DNA from 3 places in the Streptomyces sp. L500 genome. Region 1 is predicted to be linked to each of the others. Evidence: riboswitches for the same ligand, from Rfam matches in the RefSeq annotation. Region 1 holds a riboswitch; each other region holds the start of a gene.
The links. A riboswitch is a leader RNA that binds a small molecule or an ion and turns the genes downstream of it on or off. The one in region 1 is predicted to bind cobalamin.
Positions count from the first base shown of each region.

Region 2: another riboswitch for cobalamin. It lies ahead of ACX9I7_RS16310 (ribonucleoside-diphosphate reductase subunit alpha); the one in region 1 lies ahead of nicT (Nickel transporter NicT).
Region 3: another riboswitch for cobalamin. It lies ahead of metE (5-methyltetrahydropteroyltriglutamate--homocysteine S-methyltransferase); the one in region 1 lies ahead of nicT (Nickel transporter NicT).

Region 1 covers NZ_JBTOLC010000009.1:105,614-112,668, reverse strand. The annotation lists gene uvrA (excinuclease ABC subunit UvrA) at 1-1,730, opposite strand, end outside; gene ACX9I7_RS11995 (response regulator transcription factor) at 1,828-2,514, shown strand; gene ACX9I7_RS11990 (sensor histidine kinase) at 2,507-3,637, shown strand; gene ACX9I7_RS11985 (hypothetical protein) at 3,798-4,010, shown strand; gene nicT (Nickel transporter NicT) at 3,964-5,130, opposite strand; cobalamin riboswitch at 5,162-5,372, opposite strand; gene ACX9I7_RS11975 (APC family permease) at 5,521-7,055, shown strand, end outside.
Region 2 covers NZ_JBTOLC010000015.1:25,693-32,747, forward strand. The annotation lists gene ACX9I7_RS16295 (carbonic anhydrase) at 1-280, opposite strand, end outside; gene ACX9I7_RS16300 (DUF3311 domain-containing protein) at 788-1,045, shown strand; gene mctP (monocarboxylate uptake permease MctP) at 1,042-2,673, shown strand; cobalamin riboswitch at 2,854-2,980, shown strand; gene ACX9I7_RS16310 (ribonucleoside-diphosphate reductase subunit alpha) at 3,139-5,541, shown strand; gene ACX9I7_RS16315 (ribonucleotide-diphosphate reductase subunit beta) at 5,541-6,557, shown strand; gene def (peptide deformylase) at 6,621-7,055, opposite strand, start outside.
Region 3 covers NZ_JBTOLC010000033.1:1,967-9,021, forward strand. The annotation lists gene metE (5-methyltetrahydropteroyltriglutamate--homocysteine S-methyltransferase) at 1-2,276, opposite strand, end outside; cobalamin riboswitch at 2,435-2,579, opposite strand; gene ACX9I7_RS24520 (CbtB domain-containing protein) at 2,977-3,201, shown strand; gene ACX9I7_RS24525 (CbtA family protein) at 3,221-3,979, shown strand; gene ACX9I7_RS24530 (CoA-acylating methylmalonate-semialdehyde dehydrogenase) at 4,197-5,696, shown strand; gene ACX9I7_RS24535 (acyl-CoA dehydrogenase family protein) at 5,702-6,850, shown strand; gene ACX9I7_RS24540 (enoyl-CoA hydratase/isomerase family protein) at 6,847-7,055, shown strand, end outside.

The DNA of each region.
Region 1 (7,055 bases):
GTGGCCGCGAAGACCTTGCGGACGGCGTCGAACAGCCCGGTGTAGGTGGCGAGGTTGGAGCGCGGGGTGCGGCCGATGGGCTTCTGGTCGACGCGCACGAGCCGGTCGACGGCCTCCAGCCCGTCGGCCTTCGCGGCACCTTCCCCAAGGGGGACTGTGCCGTCGAGGTGGGCGGCGACGGTCTCCGCCAGCGCCTGCCCGACGAGCGTCGACTTGCCCGAGCCGGAGACGCCCGTGACGGCGGTGAAGACGCCGAGCGGGAAGTCCACGTCGAGGTCGCGGAGGTTGTGCCGGTTCAGGCCGCGCAGCCGCAGCGCTCCGGACGGTTTCCGGGGCGTCCGGGTGAGGGCGGGCGCCGCCTCGGGGAAGACGAACCGGCGGGTCGCCGACTCCGGTACGGCCGCGAGCCCCTCGACGGGCCCGCTGTAGAGCACCTGCCCGCCGTGCTCCCCGGCCCGGGGGCCGACGTCGACGATCCAGTCGGCGCGGCGCACGACGTCCATGTGGTGCTCGACGACGAAGAGGGAGTTGCCCGCCGCCTTCAGCCGGTCCAGCACGGTCAGCAGGGCGGCGCTGTCGGCGGGGTGCAGCCCGGCGGACGGCTCGTCCAGGACGTACACCACCCCGAACAGCCCGGAGCGCAGCTGGGTGGCGAGCCGCAGCCGCTGGAGCTCGCCGGCGGAGAGGGTGGGGGTGGGGCGGTCGGTGCTGAGGTAGCCGAGGCCGAGCTCGGTGAGCACCTCAATGCGGGCGACCAGGTCGCGGGCGAGGGCGGCGGCCACGCCGTCGTCGCCGCTGTCGCGGGCCGGGCGCAGCGTGGCCGCCAGCGCGGCCAGCGGCAGGGCGGCGAGCTCGGCGATGTCGCGCCCGGCGAAGGTGACGGCGAGCGCCTCGGGGCGCAGCCGCCGCCCCGCGCAGACCGGGCAGTCCGCGCTCACCAGGTGCCGCTCGGCGCGGGCTCGCAGGGCGGCGCTCTTGGAGTCGGCGAAGGTGTGGAGGACGTAGCGGCGGGCGCTCATGTAGGTGCCCTTGTAGGGCCGCTGGATGCGCTCGGCCTCCCGGACGGGGTGCACGGTGACGACGGGCTGCTCGTCGGTGAAGAGGATCCAGTCGCGGTCCGCGCGCGGCAGCTCGCGCCAGGGCCGGTCGATGTCGTACCCGAGGGTGTCGAGGATGTCGCGGAGGTTCTTGCCCTGCCAGGCGCCGGGCCAGGCGGCGATGGCGCCGTCGCGGATGGACAGCGACGGGTCGGGGACGAGGGAGTCCTCGGTGACGGTGTGGACCCGGCCCAGGCCGTGGCATTCGGGGCACGCCCCGGCGGGGGTGTTGGGCGAGAAGGCGTCGGAGTCGAGGCGCTCGGCGCCCTCGGGGTAGGTCCCGGCACGGGAGAAGAGCATGCGCAGGGAGTTGGAGAGCGTGGTGACCGTGCCGACGGAGGACCGCGAGGTCGGCGCGGAGCGCCGCTGCTCCAGCGCGACGGCGGGCGGCAGCCCGCTGACCTCCTCCACCTTCGGCGCGCCCACCTGGTGGATCAGCCGCCGGGCATACGGGGCGACGGACTCGAAGTAGCGGCGTTGGGCCTCGGCGTACAGCGTCCCGAAGGCGAGGCTGCTCTTGCCGGACCCGGAGACACCGGTGAAGACGACGAGGGCGTCGCGGGGAATGTCGACGTCGACGCCTTTGAGATTGTGCGTCTGCGCTCCGCGCACGCGAACGAGGGGGTCGTGCATCAGCCCGATATTAGCGGCCCAGGTTGTGGGCAATCGTCCCGCAAGGCGGGACGGGTGGGCACAACCCGACCACCGGGCGGGTGCGAAGCTGGACGCCATGCACCACATCCTCGTCGTCGACGACGACCCCACCGTCGCCGAAGTGGTCACCGGCTATCTGACCCGCGCCGGCCACACCGTCACCCACGCCGCCACCGGCGAGGCCGCGCTCGCCGAGGCGGCCCGCCGCCGCCCCGACCTGGTCGTCCTCGACCTGATGCTCCCCGGCGGCATCGACGGCATCGACGTCTGCCGCGCCCTGCGCGCGACGCACGACCGCCTCCCGGTCATCATGCTCACCGCCCGGGGCGACGAAGAGGACCGCATCCTCGGCCTCGAAGTGGGCGCGGACGACTACGTCACCAAGCCCTTCAGCCCCCGCGAGCTCGTCCTCCGCGTGGACTCCGTGCTGCGCCGCTCGGCACCCACGAGCGCACCGCCCCTGCGGGCGGCGGGGCTGGTCCTGGACCCCACGGCTCGCCGCGCCACCAAGAACGGCACCGACCTGGCCCTCACCCTCCGCGAGTTCGGCCTGCTCGCCTTCCTCCTGCGCCACCCGGGGCGCGCCTGCACCCGTGAGGAGCTGATGCGCGAGGTGTGGGGCTGGGACTTCGGGGACGTGTCGACGGTGACCGTCCACGTCCGCCGGCTGCGCGCCAAGATCGAGGACGATCCGGCGAACCCCGCCCTGATCCGGACCGTGTGGGGCGTCGGCTACCGATTCGAGGCGGCCGGGAATGGGTGACACGCTGCTCATCGCCCTCCTCGCCTTCCTCGGCGCGGCCGCCGCCGGCCTCCTGGGCGCGCTGGCGTTGCGCGCCCTGCGCCACCGCTCGGTGACGGTCTCCCTCGCCGTCGTGGCCGCGGTGTCGGTAACCGCGATGCTGGCCGGGACGCTGGCCGTGGCCCGGGCGATGTTCCTGTCCGCGCACGACCTGACGGTCGTGACGACGGTGTGCGCGATGGCCGCCGTGGTCTCGCTCGCCACGGCCCTGCTGCTCGGCCGCTGGGTGGTGGCCCGCAGCGCCGACCTGACCCGCGCGGCCCGGTCCTTCGGCGAGGGCGGCACGTTCGCCGCCCCCGGCGGTGGTGCCACGGCGGAACTCGACGCGCTCTCCCGGGAGCTCGCCGCCACCAGTGCCCGGCTCGCCGAGTCCCGGGAGCGGGAGCGCTCCCTGGACGCCTCGCGGCGCGAGCTGGTGGCCTGGATCTCCCACGATCTGCGCACCCCGCTGGCGGGGCTGCGCGCCATGTCCGAGGCGCTGGAGGACGGCGTCGCCGAGGACCCCGCGCGCTACCACCGGCAGATCCGCACCGAGGTCGACCGGCTGAACACGATGGTGGGCGACCTCTTCGAGCTCTCCCGCATCCACGCCGGCGCCCTGCCGCTGCGCCCGAGCCGGATGTCGGTGTACGACCTGGTGGACGAGGCCCTGGCGGGCGCCGGGCCGCTGGCGCGCGAGCAGGGGGTGAAGCTGGTCGGGGACGGGGACGGGGACGGGGACGGCGTGGCCGCCGTGCCCGTCGAGGTGGACGGCAAGGAGATGACCCGGGTCCTGGGGAACCTCCTGGTGAACGCCATCCGGCGGACCCCGCCCGACGGCACGGTCGCGGTGGCCGCGCGGCGCGAGGCGGACGCGGTGGTGGTGTCGGTGACGGACGGCTGCGGCGGCATCCCGGAGGAGGATCTGCCCCGGGTCTTCGAGACGGGCTGGCGGGGCTCGGCGGCCCGGACCCGGCCCGGGGGCGCGGGGCTGGGCCTGGCGATCGTCCGGGGCATCGTCGAGGCCCACGCGGGCCGTGCGTCGGTCCACAACGTGCCCGGCGGCTGCCGGTTCGAGGTGACGCTCCCGGCGGCCGGCCCATGAACAACATGAGCAAACACCCGTCCCCTGAGCGTCAGCCCGTCGGCCCGCGCCACCCCGTGAAGGGTGATCACGGCCCAACACGCTGACGTGATCAGGGGTCGTGCGTCACGATGCACCCGCCGGCAGAGCGAGCAGCGACGACCGTGGAGCGGGATGGCCCATGTCCGACACCGGAGGCGAGTCAGATGTCGACGCCGACCCCCTGCGCAGGATCGCCGCGGCGATCGAGCGGGAGCGGGATCCCTCGACCCGGACGTGCCTGACCTGCGGCGGCCCGGCCCTCGTGGTGGTGCGGGAGGAGTCGGCCGGGAACAGCCCGCCGGTGATCAGCGCCCGGAAGGCGTGCGCGAACCAGGGCTGTGAGCGCCCGTGACCCCGGCGGCAGCCGTCCGCGCGGCCCAGCGCTGCTCGACCTTGGCGAAGCGCCAGTAGCCGAGGGCGAGGGCCCAGACCAGCACGAACAGTCCGACGATGACGAAACCGACGTTGTCGAGGTTCAGCCCGGCGATCCAGCCGGTCACCGCGTCGTCCAGATCGAGCTTCTCGTGGAGCACGCCCACCAGCTCGATGGTGCCGATGAGGAAGGCGACGGCGATGGAGAGCCCGGTGATGGTGAGGTTGTAGTAGACCTTTCTGACGGGGTTGGAGAACGCCCACTGGTAGGCGAAGTTCATGAACGTGCCGTCGAGCGTGTCGAACAGGCTCATGCCGGCGGCGAACAGCAGCGGCAGGCACATGATCGCGTACCAGGGCAGCCCGGCGGCGGCACCGCTGCCCGCCATGACCATCAGCGTGACCTCGGTGGCGGTGTCGAAGCCCAGGCCGAAGAGGAAGCCCAGCGGGAACATCTGGCCGGGGCGGCTGATGGAACGGGTGAAACGGCCGAGGACGCGGTTCATGAAGCCGCGCGAGTCGAGCTGCTTCTCCAGCTCCGCCTCGTCGTAACGGCCCTCGCGCATGGCGCGGAAGACCCTCATGATGCCGGCGAGGGCGATGAGATTGAGGACGGCGATGAGGTAGAGGAAGCCGCCGGAGACCGTGGTGCCGACGACACCGAGGGTCTGATGGGTGGTGGACTCCTCGTTCATCAGCGTCCCGGCCAGCCGGGTGCCGCCGGAGACCAGCAGCGTCAGCAGGACGACGACGCTGGAGTGGCCGAGGGCGAACCAGAAGCCGACGGAGACCGGGCGTTTGCCGTCCGCCATCAGCTTGCGGGTGGTGTTGTCGATGGCGGCGATGTGGTCGGCGTCGAAGGCGTGCCGCATGCCGAGGGTGTAGGCGGTGACGCCGAGGCCGACGCCGAAGACCTTGGAGCCGACGGTGTAGTGGTTCGGCACGACCAGCAGGAAGAGCACGCCGAAGGCGACGACGTGGAGGGCGACGACGACGGCCAGCAGGCCGGCGGTCCGCACGGTGTCCTCGCGGCGCCAGCGGAAGGCGGGCGCGGACGGTTCCGCGGACGGACCCGCGGACGGTTCTGTGGATATGGACATCTTGGGGTGAACGCTCCAGCACCTCGTGGATCATTTCGAGAATGCCGTGGCCGGTCTCCTGGCTTACGGGTGATGGCGTTACCGTCCCGCCTTCCCGGCAGCCGGACGCTGCCAGTGGCTCCGCGTGCCGGGGCACGCGGAAGAGGACGGTCACTCCCCGATCACAGTGGCGAGGGCCGCTCCGGAATCGGCCCACGAGGGCCTCACCGGTCTTCCCGAACACCACGGCCGGGCAACCATAACGTCCCGGCCGAGCCCCGGGGCAAAAATGTGGCACTTGCCATCTCTTCGCAGCAGGTACCGACACTTCGCAGGTGATGGACGCGCGGGTCGGCCCGGTGTACGAGTGCAGGAAGACTCCAGGGACGGACGCGAGAGGGCTGAGCGCCAATGGCGGACACGGCAGGGGACGTCGAGCGGAGGCCCGGGGAACCGGGGGAGCCGGTGGTGCCGGAGGAGCGGGCGGCGTTCGTCCGCCGCATCGGGCTGTTCCAGGCCACCGCCATCAACATGAGCCAGATGTGCGGCATAGGACCGTTCGTCACCATCCCCTTGATGGTGGCCTCCTTCGGCGGGCCGCACGCGGTCATCGGCTTCGTCGCGGGGGCGGTGCTGGCCCTGGCCGACGGGCTGGTGTGGGCCGAACTGGGCGCGGCGATGCCCGGCGCGGGCGGCAGCTACGTCTATCTGCGGCAGGCGTTCCAGTACCGGACCGGGAGACTCGTGCCGTTCCTGTTCGTGTGGACGGCGATGCTCTTCATCCCGCTGGCCATGGCCACGGGTGTGATCGGGTTCGTCCAGTACCTGGGCTATCTCTGGCCGGGGATGACACAGACCCAGGGCGATCTGACGGGCCTGGCGTTCGTCGTGGTGGTCGTCGGGCTGCTGTGGCGGCGGGTGGAGAGCATCGCGCGGATCACCGCGGTGCTGTGGGGCGTGATGATCGTCTCCGTCGTCCTGGTCATCGTGGCCGCGTTCACCCACTTCAGCCCGGACCGGGCCTTCACCTACCCGGCGGGCGCCTTCGACCTCACGACGGGTCAGTTCTGGCTGGGCTTCGCGGCGGGCCTGACCATCGGCATCTACGACTACGGGGGCTACAGCACCGTCGCCTACATGGGCGCCGAGATCAAGGACCCCGGACGGACCATGCCGCGGTCCATCATCTACTCGATCCTCGGCATCATGGCCATCTACCTGCTGCTGCAGATCGGCACCCTGGGCGTCGTCGACTGGCGGGAGATGCTGGACCCGAACTCCACGGCCGGGTCCTCCGTGGCCTCGGCGGTGCTGGAGCAGACCTGGGGCAAGGGCGCGGCGGACGTCGTCACCGTGCTGATCCTCATCACGGCCTTCGCGTCCGTCTTCACCGGGCTCCTCGGCGGCTCGCGCATCCCCGTGGACGCCGCGCGGGAGAACGTCTTCTTCCGCCGCTTCGGCGCCCTCCACCCCCGGCTGCGCTTCCCCGTGCTGCCGCTGACGACGATGGGCGTCGTCTCGGCCGTGGGCTTCCTGATCGGCCGTCACACCGACCTGGCGACGATCATCCAGTTGCTGATGGCGGTCATGGTGATCCTCCAGGCGCTGTCGCAGGTGCTGGCCGTGACCGTGCTGCGGCGCCGGCAGCCGGCGCTGCCGCGCCCGTACCGGATGTGGCTCTATCCGCTGCCGAGCCTGGTGGCGCTGGCGGGCTGGCTGGTGATCTACGGCTTCGCGGACCGCGGCTCCCCCGGCCGCCATCCCATCGAGTGGTCGCTGGCCTGGGTGGGCGCCGGGTGCGTGGCGTTCACGCTGTGGGCGGCGAAGGAGAAGGTGTGGCCGTTCGGGCCACGGGAGATCAGCGAGGACTATCTGCCGGGCGGGGCCTCGGCGCGGGGGCTCGCGGCGCCCGTGACCGCCGTCGAGGACAGGCCCGTCGTCGACGC
Region 2 (7,055 bases), on a different contig from region 1:
CGCGGACGCCGAGGACGCGGACGGCGTACTCGATGGTGGCGGTCTCGCCCATGGGACGGCCGCCGCCGTACTCGGGAACGATGTTGCCGGCGGTGCGGAGTTCGAAGAGCTCCCCGGGCCGGGCGCCGGTGATGAGGGAGGGGACGACGCGTGAGTCGGAGCAGGTGATGAACAGCGCCTCCGGCGACTGGCCGGCTTGGAGGGCACGGAAGCTCTCGGCGCGTTCGGAGTCCGCGACGTGGGCCGCGAAGGAACGGGCGTGGGCTATGAGCGACTTCATGATGGGCCTGCCTCCTGCGCCCGTGACGCGTGTGGGGACGCGCCGGGCACGGTGTGGTCGGGTCGGATCAAGAGCGACGGACACCGGGGGGACCCGGTGTCCGGACGCGGCGTGCCGGGGCCACTGCTTCGGGGCACACCGGCTGCCGGGCCCGATTCTGCCCGGCCGCCACGACGAACACTTTACCTGCGCATTACCCGTCGATGACAGCTTGAAGTTTCGTCAAATACCGGACAACCCGGTTCGGCGCAAGGCGACTTGACGCCATATGAACAGCGGCCCGTCGTCAACCCACCTCCGGACGATGGGATTCCGCCCGTACCCCTGCTGGTGTTGCCATTCCGATATCCGGAAAGGGGGTGACGCCCGGAGGGGCCCTCACCTAGATTTCCAGCGCATTACCGCAAGTGATCGCACAGGGGACGGAGTCACCGCATGTCGGAACCACCCGAGCATCCACCCGGCCGCACGGCCGCACAAGCCTCCGCGGACGGCCATAAACCACTCTTGACCGTAGGCAACCCGGTCTTGACCGTCCCGCTGATCGTCGCGGGAGCGTGCCTCGCCATCCCCTTCGTGGCGATGCTGTGGGTGGACTCCTACGCCCGGCTCACCCCGGCCCTCATCGGCATCCCCTTCTTCTACTGGTACCAGATGCTCTGGGTGCTGGTGTCCACCCTCCTTACGGTCGTCGCCTACGTCATCGTGCGACGACGCGAGGAGACGGTGCGGCGGGAGCGGCACGCGGGAGGTGAGGAGGGGTGAAGGACGGTGTGAACGGCGTGGCGCTCGCCGTCTTCCTCTTCTTCTTCGTCGTCGTCACGGCCATGGGCTTTCTCGCCGCCCGCTGGCGAAAGGCGGAGAACGCCGACAACCTCGACGAATGGGGCCTGGGCGGCCGGTCCTTCGGCACCTGGGTCACCTGGTTCCTGCTGGGCGGGGACCTCTACACCGCCTATACGTTCGTGGCGGTGCCGGCGGCGATCTACGCGGCGGGCGCGGCCGGCTTCTTCGCCGTGCCGTACACGATCATCACCTATCCGCTGGTCTTCACGTTCCTGCCCCGCCTGTGGTCGGTGGCGCACAAGCACGGCTATGTGACGTCGTCGGACTTCGTCCGGGGCCGGTTCGGCTCCCGGGGCCTCTCCCTCGCCCTCGCGGTGACCGGGATCCTGGCCACGATGCCGTACATCGCGCTGCAACTGGTCGGCATCCAGGCGGTGCTCGACGTCATGGGCGTGGGCGGCGGCGAGGACGCCAACTGGTTCGTCAAGGACCTGCCGCTCCTCATCGCCTTCGGCGTGCTCGCGGCCTACACCTACTCCTCCGGGCTGCGCGCCCCCGCGCTGATCGCCTTCGTCAAGGACGCGCTGATCTACATCGTGATCATCGTGGCGATCATCTACATACCGATCAAACTGGGCGGCTTCGAGAGCATCTTCAGCAAGGCCGGTGCGGCGTTCGCGGCCGAGAATCCCGCAACGGGCAAACCCCGTGGTTCGCTGGTGCCGGGGGCGGACGCCCAGTGGTCGTACGCGACGCTGGCGCTCGGCTCGGCGATGGCGCTCTTCCTCTATCCCCACTCCGTGACGGCGGTCCTCTCCAGCAAGAGCCGCAATGTCATCCGCCGGAACACCACCATCCTTCCCCTCTACTCCCTGATGCTGGGCCTGCTGGCGATGCTCGGCTTCATGGCCATCGCCGCCGGGGTGAAGGTGAAGAACGGCCAGCTGGCGATACCCCAGCTGTTCGAGGACATGTTCCCGGACTGGTTCACGGGCGTGGCCTTCGCCGCGATCGGCATCGGCGCGCTCGTACCGGCGGCCATCATGTCGATCGCCGCAGCAAATCTCTTCACCCGCAACATCTACAAGGACTTCCTCAAACCGGACGCCTCCCCCGAACACGAGGCGAAGGTGTCCAAGCTCGCGTCCCTGCTGGTCAAGGTCGGCGCGCTCGTTTTCGTCCTCACCCTGGACAAAACGGTCGCCATCAATTTCCAGCTCCTCGGCGGCATCTGGATCCTCCAGACCGTGCCCGCGCTCGTCGGCGGGCTCTTCACCCGCTGGCCCCACCGCTGGGCGCTGCTCGCGGGCTGGGCGGTCGGCATGACGTACGGGACGTGGCGGGCGTACGCCACACCGAGTGCCACCCAGGATCACTTCGGGAACACCAATCTCATCCCTCTCATCGGCGAAAAGGGCTATATCGGGCTTACCGCCTTTGTCCTCAACGTGATCGTCGTCATCGTCGCGACCTTCGTCCTCAAGGCGCTGAAGGTGCCCGACGGCGAGGACCTGACCCGGCCCTCGGACTACACGGCCGACGCCGGCGACCCGGGCGTCCGCGCGGAGCTCCCGCCGGCCACCGCAGGGGCCCCCGGCGGCCACTGATCCACCGCTCCCGGGACCACCGTCCGGGGCCCCTCCGGAGGGCCGCCACATCCCCGTCCAGGGGGCGTGGCGGCCCTCTTCTCCTGCCCTGCCAGGGACGCCCGTTAGCACATTCCGCGACCGTCTCATGACGCGACGACACAACATGTGGGGGCGCGTGCGAGGCCCGGCACTAGATGTATGCTCGTCTCCGCTGTCGTCGCAGGGGAATCCGGTGGAAATCCGGAACTGTCCCGCAACGGTGTATGTGTGCGCATATACCCAGCGCACCTGAAGTCCGACGACCTGCCGACAGCGCGCCCACCACCGAGCCTGCCCCGGCTCGGCCATGGGCGTTGAATTCGTCCGGGCCTCGCGGGTTGGGCCGATGGACGCCTACGAGGCATGCCCTGGTGCAAGAGGCATGCGCGTGCGCGCTCATCGCTCTCCCGCCCGGCCCACCCAGCCGAGCGAGGGAGAGCCTCAGTGACCATCGCGCCCGCAGATCCGGCTTCAGCACCGGTCTCAGCGAACGCGGAAGCGACCGGCGGCCCCGGGACCGCGCTCCTGCGCACCCTGACCGACCTCACCGCCGACCTTCCGGCCACCGACCCGGGCAAGGTCGCCGCCGCCGCGCTGCGCGGCCGCAGCGCCGCCGCGGACGACGCCGAGCTGCGCTCCCTCGCCACCGAGGCCGCCGCCGGCCTGATCGCCGAGGAGCCCGAGTACTCCAGGCTCGCCGCGCGCCTGCTCACCCTGGCCATCGCCGACGAGGCGGCCGGCCAGGGCGCGACCTCCTTCTCCGCCTCCGTCGAGGTGGGGCACCGCGAGGGCCTCATCGCCGACGAGACGGCCGCCTTCGTGCGCACCCACGCCGCGCGCCTGGACGCCCTCGTCGAGGCCGCCCTCGCCGACGGCGCGGACGACCGCTTCGGCTACTTCGGCCTGCGCACCCTGCACAGCCGCTACCTGCTGCGCCACCCGATCCACCGCGACGTGATCGAGACCCCGCAGCACTTCCTGCTGCGCGTCGCCTGCGGCCTCGCCGAGGACCACTCCGAGCGGGCCCTGGACGACGTGGCGGAGCTGTACCGGCTGACGAGCACCCTCTCGTACCTGCCGTCCTCCCCGACGCTGTTCAACTCCGGCACCCGCCACCCTCAGATGTCGTCCTGCTACCTGCTGGACTCCCCGCTGGACGAGCTGGACTCCATCTACGACCGCTACCACCAGGTGGCGCGTCTGTCGAAGCACGCGGGCGGCATCGGCCTGTCGTACTCGCGCATCCGCTCGCGCGGCTCGCTGATCCGGGGCACCAACGGTCACTCCAACGGCATCGTGCCGTTCCTGCGCACCCTCGACGCCTCCGTCGCCGCCGTCAACCAGGGCGGCCGCCGCAAGGGCGCGGCCTGCGTCTACCTGGAGACCTGGCACGCCGACATCGAGGAGTTCCTGGAGCTCCGCGACAACACCGGTGAGGAGGCCCGCCGCACCCACAACCTCAACATCGCGCACTGGATCCCGGACGAGTTCATGCGCCGCGTCGAGACGGACGCGGACTGGTCGCTCTTCTCCCCCGCCGACACCCCGGACCTGGTCGACCTCTACGGCGACGAGTTCGACGCCGCGTACCGCGCGTACGAGGCCGCCGGCAAGGCCGTCAAGACCATCCCGGCGCGGGTGCTCTACGCCCGGATGATGCGCACCCTCGCGCAGACCGGCAACGGCTGGATGACGTTCAAGGACGCCGCCAACCGCACGGCCAACCAGACGGCCGAGAAGGGCGCGGTCGTCCACTCCTCGAACCTCTGCACCGAGATCCTCGAGGTCACGAACGACGGCGAGACCGCGGTCTGCAACCTGGGCTCGGTCAACCTGGCCCAGCACCTGGGCGCCGACGGCGAGATGGACTGGGAGAAGCTCGACCGTACGGTCCGTACGGCCGTCACCTTCCTCGACCGCGTCGTGGACATCAACTTCTACCCGACCGAGCAGGCCGGCAGCTCCAACAGCCGCTGGCGCCCGGTGGGCCTGGGCCTGATGGGTCTCCAGGACGTCTTCTTCCGGCTGCGCCTGGCCTTCGACTCGGCCGAGGCGAAGGCCCTGTCCACCAAGATCTCCGAGCGGATCATGCTCGCGGCGTACGAGGCCTCCGCCGACCTCGCCGAGCGCCACGGCCCGCACCCGGCCTGGGAGGCCACCCGCACCGCCCGCGGCGTGCTCCACCCGGACCACTACCCCAACGCCGTCGCCGCGTGGGAGGACCGCTGGGAGGCGCTGCGCGCCCGCATCGCCGCGGTCGGCATGCGCAACTCGCTGCTGCTCGCCATCGCCCCGACGGCGACCATCGCCTCCATCGCCGGCGTCTACGAGTGCATCGAGCCGCAGGTCTCCAACCTGTTCAAGCGCGAGACGCTCTCGGGTGAGTTCCTCCAGGTCAACACCTACCTGGTCGAGGACCTCAAGAAGCTCGGCGTGTGGGACCGCGCCACCCGCGAGGCCATGACCGAGGCCAACGGCTCGATCCAGGACATGAAGTGGATCCCGCAGGACGTCCGCGACCTGTACCGCACGGCCTGGGAGATCCCGCAGCGCGCCCTGATCGACATGGCCGCGGCCCGTACGCCGTACCTGGACCAGAGCCAGTCGCTGAACCTGTTCATGGCGTCGCCGACCATCGGCAAGCTCAGCTCGATGTACGCGTACGCCTGGAAGCAGGGCATCAAGACGACGTACTACCTGCGCTCCCGCCCGGCCACCCGGATCGCCCGCGCGGCCTCCGCCTCCACCGGCGCCGCCACCACCATCCCCGTGCAGCAGGCCGCGCCCGACGCGGACGCCATCGCCTGCTCCCTTGAGAACCCCGAGTCCTGCGAGGCGTGCCAGTAATGTCCACCGAACGCCAGAAGAACCTGCTCGACCCGGGCTTCGAGCTGACCCTGCGCCCCATGCGGTACCCGGACTTCTACGACCGCTACCGCGACGCGATCAAGAACACCTGGACCGTCGAGGAGGTCGACCTCCACTCGGACGTCGCCGACCTCGCCAAGCTGTCCCCGGGTGAGCAGCACATGATCGGCCGCCTGGTCGCCTTCTTCGCGACCGGCGACTCGATCGTGTCCAACAACCTCGTGCTGACGCTGTACAAGCACATCAACTCCCCCGAGGCGCGCCTGTACCTGTCGCGGCAGCTGTTCGAGGAGGCCGTGCACGTCCAGTTCTATCTGACGCTGCTCGACACCTACCTGCCCGACCCGGACGACCGCGCCGCGGCGTTCGACGCGGTGGAGAACATCCCCTCCATCCGCGAGAAGGCCCAGTTCTGCTTCAAGTGGATCAACGAGGTCGAGAAGCTGGAGCGCCTGGAGACGAAGGCCGACCGCCGTCGCTTCCTGCTCAACCTGATCTGCTTCGCCGCGTGCATCGAGGGCCTGTTCTTCTACGGCGCCTTCGCCTACGTGTACTGGTTCCGCAGCCGCGGTCTGCTGCACGGCCTGGCGACGGGCACCAACTGGGTGTTCCGCGACGAGTCCATGCACATGGACTTCGCGTTCTCCGTCGTGGACACCGTCCGCGAGGAGGAGCCGGACCTCTTCGACGACGAGCTCCAGCAGCAGGTCACGGACATGCTCAAGGAGGCCGTCGAGTGCGAGCTGCAGTTCGCCCGCGACCTGTGCGGTGACGGCCTGCCGGGCATGAACACCGACTCCATGCGCGAGTACCTGCAGACCGTCGCCGACCAGCGTCTGCAGCGCCTGGGCTTCCCGCCGGTGTTCGGCTCGGAGAACCCCTTCTCCTTCATGGAGCTCCAGAACGTCCAGGAGCTGACCAACTTCTTCGAGCGCCGCGCCTCCGCGTACCAGGTGGCGGTCGAGGGTTCGGTCTCCTTCGACGACGAGTTCTAGCCACGACATGACGAAGGGCCCGTACGGAACACGTTCCGTACGGGCCCTTCGTCGCGCTGCAGGTCAGTCGTTGGGGACGACCTCGTATCGCGGCGTGCCCTCCGCCATCTGCCGCAGCGCGTCCTTGCGGTCGCGCTTGGAGAGGCGGTCGATGTACAGGTAGCCGTACAGGTGGTCCGTCTCGTGCTGGAGGCAGCGGGCGAAGTAGCCGGTGCCCTCGACGGCGATCGGGTTGCCGTGCATGTCCTGGCCGCGCACGACGGCGTAGTCGGGACGGGCGAGCGCGGCGTAGGCCGTCGGCACGGACAGGCAGCCCTCGTTGGAGTCGTCCAGGACGCGGCGGTCGGCCGGCAGGTCGTCCAGCACGGGGTTGATCACATGGCCGACGTGGCGGACGCCCTCGTCGTCGGGGCAGTCGTAGACGAAGACCTTCGCGTCGACGCCGATCTGGTTGGCGGCCAGGCCGACGCCCTCGGCGGTGCGCTGGCTGGCGAACAT
Region 3 (7,055 bases), on a different contig from region 1:
ACCAGGTGTTCCAGCGAGGCGCGGACCTCGGGCCAGGCGCGGGTCTTCAGGCCGCAGTCGGGGTTGACCCACAGCCGTTCGGCGGGGACGGCGGCCAGTGCGCGGCGCAGCAGGGCGGCCGCCTCGTCGGCGGCGGGGACGCGGGGCGAGTGGATGTCGTAGACGCCGGGGCCCACCTCCCGGGGGTAGCCGGCGCCGGCGAGTTCGTCCGCGACCCGCATGTGGGAGCGGGCCGCTTCCAGGCTGATGACGTCGGCGTCGAGGTCGTCGATGGCCTGGAGGATGTCGCCGAACTCCGCGTAGCACATGTGGGTGTGGATCTGGGTGTCCGGGCGGACGCCGCCGGTGGTCAGGCGGAATACCTCGGTGGCCCAGGCCAGGTAGCCGGGGCGGGCGGCGGCGCGCAGCGGGAGGGTCTCGCGGAGGGCGGGCTCGTCGACCTGGATGACGGCGGTGCCCGCCGCCTCCAGGTCGGCGACCTCGTCGCGCAGGGCGAGCGCGACCTGGCGGGCGGTCTCGGCGCGGGGCTGGTCGTCGCGGACGAAGGACCAGGCGAGCATGGTGACGGGACCGGTGAGCATGCCCTTGACGGGGCGTGCGGTGAGGGACTGGGCGTGGGTCGTCCAGCGCACGGTCATCGGCTCGGGGCGGGAGACGTCGCCGGCGAGGACCGGCGGGCGGACGTAGCGGGTGCCGTAGGACTGGACCCAGCCGTGGCGGGTGGCGAGGTAGCCGGTGAGGCGTTCGGCGAAGTAGGCGACCATGTCGTCGCGTTCGGGCTCGCCGTGGACGAGGACGTCCAGGCCGGCCTTCTCCTGGAAGGCGACGACCTCGCGGATCTCGGTCTCGACGCGCCGCTCGTAGGTGTCGGCGTCGATGCGTCCGGCGCGCAGATCGGCGCGGGCGGTGCGCAGTTCGGTGGTCTGGGGGAAGGAGCCGATGGTGGTCGTGGGCAGCGGGGGCAGGCCCAGGCGGGCGCGCTGGGCGACGGTCCGTTCGGGGTAGGGCAGGGATCGGCGGGCGTCGGCGGGTGTGACGGCGGCGGTGCGGGCGCGGACGGCCGGGTCGCGGGTGAGGGCGGAGCCTGCGCGGGAGGCCAGGTCGGCGCGGTTGACGGCGAGTTCGGCGGCGATGGCGGCGGTGCCGTGGCTGAGGCCGCGGGCGAGGGTGACGATCTCGGTGGTCTTCTGGCGGGCGAAGGCCAGCCAGCGGGCGATGCGCGGGTCGATGTCGCGTTCGGCGCCGGCGTCGAGGGGGACGTGGAGGAGGGAGCTGGAGGCGGCGACGTCCACTCGGTCGGCGAGGCCGAGGAGGGTGGCGAGGGTGGCCAGGGACGCCGTCAGGTCGTTGATCCAGACGTTGCGGCCGTCGACGACGCCCGCGACGAGCCGTTTGCCGGGCAGTCCGCCGGCGGCCGCGAGGTCGTCGAGGTTGGCGGCGGCGGGGCCGGTGAAGTCGAGGGCGAGGCCGTCGACGGGGGCCTTGGCCAGCACGGGCAGGGCCTCGCCGAGGCGGTCGAAGTAGGAGGCGACGAGCAGTTTCGGCCGGTTCGTCAGGGCTCCGAGGTCGCGGTAGGCGCGGGCGGCCGCGTTCAGTTCGGCCGGGGTGCGGTCCTGGACGAGGGCGGGCTCGTCCAGCTGGACCCACTCGGCCCCGGCGGCGCGCAGTGCGGCGAGCACCTCGGCGTAGACGGGCAGGATCCGGTCCAGGAGGGTGAGGGGGTCGAAGCCGGGCGGGGCGCCGGGGGCGGGCTTGGCGAGCAGGAGGTAGGTGACGGGGCCGACGAGGACGGGGCGGGCGGCGAGGCCGAGGGCCAGGGCCTCCCGGAACTCGCCGAGTTGTTTGGCGGGGTCGGCGGCGAAGACGGTGTCGGGGCCGAGTTCCGGGACGAGGTAGTGGTAGTTGGTGTCGAACCACTTGGTCATCTCCAGGGGCGCGACGTCCTGGGTGCCGCGTGCCATGGCGAAGTAGCCGTCGAGGGGGTCGGCGGCGAGGGCCGCGCGGTGGCGGGCGGGGATCGCGCCGACCATGACGCTGGTGTCGAGGACGTGGTCGTAGTACGAGAAGTCGCCGGTGGGGACCTCGTGGAGGCCGGCGGCGGCGAGATCGCGCCAGGTGGCGGCGCGGAGGGCGGCGGCGGTCCGGTGGAGGGCGTCGGCGGTGACGCGGCCCTTCCAGTACCCCTCGACGGCCTTCTTCAGTTCCCTGCTGGGTCCCTGGCGGGGGTAGCCGTACACGGTGGCCCGGGCTGCCGCGGCTGCGGACTTGCTGGTCACGGAACTCTCCTTCGCGAGCTCGTCTCCTGGATCCCGGGAGGGCCGCGAGGGGTCGCGTCGGTGCGGGCGAGCCGTCACGTGCTCGTCCGTGCGCGCCGACCCGCCCTCGGGGTCACCGGGATGTCCGCGCGCGACGCGTTCGCGCGCGGGCAGCGGGCAGGTCTTCGGACTCGCGGGCACGTCCGCCCGAGGGCGGACACCTAGTGGCCGTCGCTTCCCGGGCCCTGTCGGGCCCAGTGCGTGTGACGGCGGTCGTTCCCGCTCACCGCTGCGGGGCAGTCCCGGATTCCCACCGGGTTCCCTCTTGCGACGCGTCTGCCTGGCGGGCAGGGCGAACCGGCTGCGGCGGCCAGCGTAGGCGGTGAAGCCGCCCGCTGGACAGTGCTGTTCACATACCGGTCAGCCACGGGCGGCGGAGGAGCGGAACGGGCGCGGCCCCGGCGCACGCTCCAGAGCACGCGCGCCGGGTGGTACGCCGGTGCGCATCCTCCCGCCCCATGGCGCAATGTTGGCCGGAACGGTACGGTCGCGTGGACATGACGACGGGGTGGCGGAAGCCGGTGGGAATCCGGCACGGTCGCGCCACTGTGAATCCGGTCGGCGCTCGCGGCAGCGCGGCGACGCCCGGGGAGTCAGACCCGCCTCCCGCCGTCCAGGAACCCCTAGTTCTGGGACGCGTGTTTCCCCAGGAGGTTTGGTCATGGCCTATTCCGCCGCTCCCGTCTCCGGTTCTTCCGCCCGGCCGGAGGTCGCGCCGATATCCCTGAAGGCGATCGCCCCCTGGGCGGTGTTCTTCGGCGTGCTCATGCTCGTCCTGCTGTACTTCGTCGGCGCCGAGCAGGGCGCCACCTCGCTGCTCTCCGGCGCGAGCGTCCACGAGTGGCTCCACGACGGACGTCACCTGCTCGGCTTCCCGTGCCACTGACGGCCGGGGAGTCGCTCTCGTGAACACCGTCTCCGTACGGTCGCTCCTGGTGCGCGGCATGCTCGCCGGACTGGCGGCGGGGTGCCTGGCCCTCCTCGTCGCCTATCTCCTCGGTGAGCCGTCCGTGGACAGAGCCATCGGCTACGAGGAGGCCCACAGCCACGGCGACCACGACGTGGAGCTGGTCAGCCGCACCCTCCAGTCCACCGCCGGGCTGGCGACCGGCGTCCTGGTCTACGGTGTGGCGCTCGGCGGCATCGCCGCGCTGGCCTTCTGCGTCGCCCTGGGCCGGATCGGCCGGATCGGCCCGCGCGCCACGGCGGCCCTGCTCTCGCTGGGCGGGCTGCTGGTGGTCTACGTGGTGCCGTTCCTCAAGTACCCGGCCAATCCGCCGTCCGTCGGCGATCCGGACACCATCGGCAAGCGCACCGCGCTGTACTTCCTGATGATCGTGCTCAGCGTGCTGCTGGGCGTGGCCGCGATCTTCCTGGGCCGTGGGCTGGTCCCCCGGCTGGGCGGCTGGTGGGCGGGCGTCGTCGCGGTGGCGGCGTTCGTGCTGCTGGTGGGTGCGGCGTACGCCGTCCTGCCCGTGGTCGACGAGGTGCCCGCCGACTTCCCGGCCACCGTGCTGTGGCGGTTCCGCCTCGCGGCCCTGGCCGTCCAGGGCGTCCTGTGGGCGGCCTTCGGGCTGCTCTTCGGACACCTGGCCGAACGGCTGCTCGTCCCCCGGGCCGGGCACGACCGCGCGGCCCGGGGCGCGGCCGAACCCGTCTCCTGACCCGTTCCGCTTTCCGTCCCTCTCCCCCGTCCCCGGCGTGCGGGGCGGCCACCCGGCCGCCCCGCACGTTTTTTCGACTCTGGACTTAGTAGGACGTCCAACTATATGTTCGGGGGCAACCACGAGGACGGACAGGACGGACCGCGCCCCACAAGGGCGCGCGCCCGCGGCCCCGCCGTGCCTGTCCCCGGATCTCACCTGATGAGAGCAGGCTTCCATGGTCCGTGAACTGACCCATTTCATCGGCGGCAAGCACATCCCGGGAACATCGGGCGCCTTCGCCGATGTGTACGACCCCAACACCGGCGAGGTCCAGGCCCGGGTCCCGCTCGCCAGCCGCGCGGAGACCGAGGCGGCCATCGCCGACGCGGTCCGCGCCCAGCGCGAGTGGGGCGAGTGGAACCCCCAGCGCCGGGCCCGGGTCCTGCTGCGCTTCCTCCAGCTGGTCGAGGGCGAGAAGGACGCGCTGGCCCGGCTGCTGTCCGCCGAGCACGGCAAGACGATCGCCGACGCCCACGGCGACATCCAGCGCGGCCTGGAGGTCGTGGAGTTCGCCGCGGGCATTCCGCATCTCCTCAAGGGCGAGTTCACGGACAACGCCGGCACCGGCATCGACGTCCACTCCCTGCGCCGCCCGGTCGGCGTCGCCGCCGGGATCACCCCGTTCAACTTCCCGGCGATGATCCCGCTGTGGAAGGCCGCCCCCGCGATCGCCTGCGGCAACGCCTTCATCCTCAAGCCCTCCGAGCGCGACCCCTCCGTGCCGCTGCGGCTCGCCGAGCTGTTCCTGGAAGCGGGCCTTCCGGCGGGCGTCCTCAACGTCGTCAACGGCGACAAGGAGAGCGTGGACGTCCTGCTGGAGGACCCGCGCGTCGGCGCCGTCGGCTTCGTCGGCTCCACCCCGATCGCCGCGCACATCTACGCCACCGCCGCCGCCCACGGCAAGCGCGCCCAGTGCTTCGGCGGCGCCAAGAACCACATGATCGTGATGCCGGACGCCGACCTCGACCAGGCCGTCGACGCCCTCATCGGCGCCGGCTACGGCTCCGCGGGCGAGCGCTGCATGGCCATCTCGGTGGCCGTGCCCGTCGGCGAGGAGACGGCCAACGCGCTCGTCGCCAAGCTCAAGGAGCGCATCGGCACCCTCCGCATCGGCCGCTCGGACGACCCCGAGGCGGACTTCGGCCCGCTCGTCGGCCGTGACGCCCTCGACCGGGTGCGCGGCTATGTGGACCTGGGCGTCGAGGAGGGCGCGGAACTGGTCGTCGACGGCCGGGACTTCGTCCTGCCGGGCCACGAGAACGGCTTCTTCGCCGGTGCCACCCTCTTCGACCGGGTCACCCCGGACATGCGGATCTACCAGGAGGAGATCTTCGGGCCCGTGCTGTCGGTGGTCCGCGCCGCCGACTACGAGGAGGCGCTGCGGCTGCCCAGCGAGCACCCCTTCGGCAACGGCGTCGCCCTCTTCACCCGCGACGGGGACACCGCCCGCGACTTCACCCGCCGCGTCGACACCGGCATGATCGGCGTCAACGTCCCGATCCCCGTGCCCGTCGCCTACCACACCTTCGGCGGCTGGAAGCGGTCCGGCTTCGGCGACCTCAACCAGCACGGCCCCGACGCCATCCGCTTCTACACCCGCACCAAGACCGTCACCTCGCGCTGGCCCTCCGGGGTCAAGGAGGGCGCGAGCTTCACGATCCCGACGATGGGCTGACCGCCATGACGACCACCTTCCTCACCGAGGACCAGCGCGCCATAGCCGAGACCACCCTCGACTTCGCCCGTGAGCACCTCGCCCCGAACGCCGTCGACTGGGACCGCGACAAGCACTTCCCCGTCGACGTGCTCCGCAAGGGCGCCGACCTCGGCCTCGGCGGCATCTACGTCCGCGAGGAGTCCGGCGGCTCCGGCCTCACCCGCGCCGACGGCGTCCTCGTCTTCGAGAGCCTGGCCACGGGCTGCCCCTCCGTCGCCGGCTACTTCTCCATCCACAACATGGTCGCCTGGATGATCGACCACTACGGCGACGACGCCCAGCGCGCCCGCTACCTGCCGGGCCTGTGCGCGATGGACACCCTCGGCAGCTACTGCCTCACCGAGCCGGGCGCCGGCTCCGACGCCGCCGCCCTGACCACCCGCGCCGAGCGCGACGGCGACGAGTACGTCCTCGACGGCGTCAAGCAGTTCATCTCCGGCGCGGGCTCGACCGACGTCTACATCGTCATGGCCCGCACCGGCGGCCCCGGCGCGCGCGGCGTCTCCGCCTTCCTCGTCCACCGCGACGACCCCGGCCTGTCCTTCGGGCCCAACGAGAAGAAGATGGGCTGGAACGCCCAGCCCACCCGCCAGGTGATCCTCGACGGCGTCCGGATCCCCGCGGACCGGCTGCTCGGCGGCGAGGGCGAGGGCTTCCGCATCGCCATGGGCGGCCTCAACGGCGGCCGGCTCGGCATCGCCGCCTGCTCCCTCGGCGGCGCCCAGAGCGCCCTCGACCGCACCCTCGCCTACCTCGCCGACCGGGAGGCCTTCGGCGAGCCCCTCATCGACTCGCCGGCCCTGCGCTTCCGCCTCGCCGACATGGCCACCGAGCTGACCGCCGCCCGCGCCCTGGTCCGGCAGGCCGCCGAGGCCCTGGACCGCGGCGACGCCCAGGCGCCCCAGCTGTGCGCCATGGCGAAACGATTCGCGACCGACACCGGCTACACGGTCGCCGACCAGGCGCTGCAGCTCCACGGCGGCTACGGCTACCTCAACGAGTACGGCGTCGAGAAGATCGTCCGCGATCTGCGGGTCCACCGGATCCTGGAGGGGACGAACGAGATCATGCGCCTCATCGTGGCCCGTGGCCTGACAGGGGCCGGCCGGTGACCGACGCCACCGAGGAAGCGGTCCTGTTCCGCGTCGAGGGCCGGGCCGCCCATATCGTCCTCAACCGGCCCAGGGCCCTCAACGCCCTCACCCACGCCATGGTCTCCCGTATCGACGAGGCCCTCACCGCCTGGGAGCACGACCCGGCCGTCGGGACCGTCGTGATCACCGGCGCGGGCGAGCGCGGGCTGTGCGCGGGCGGCGA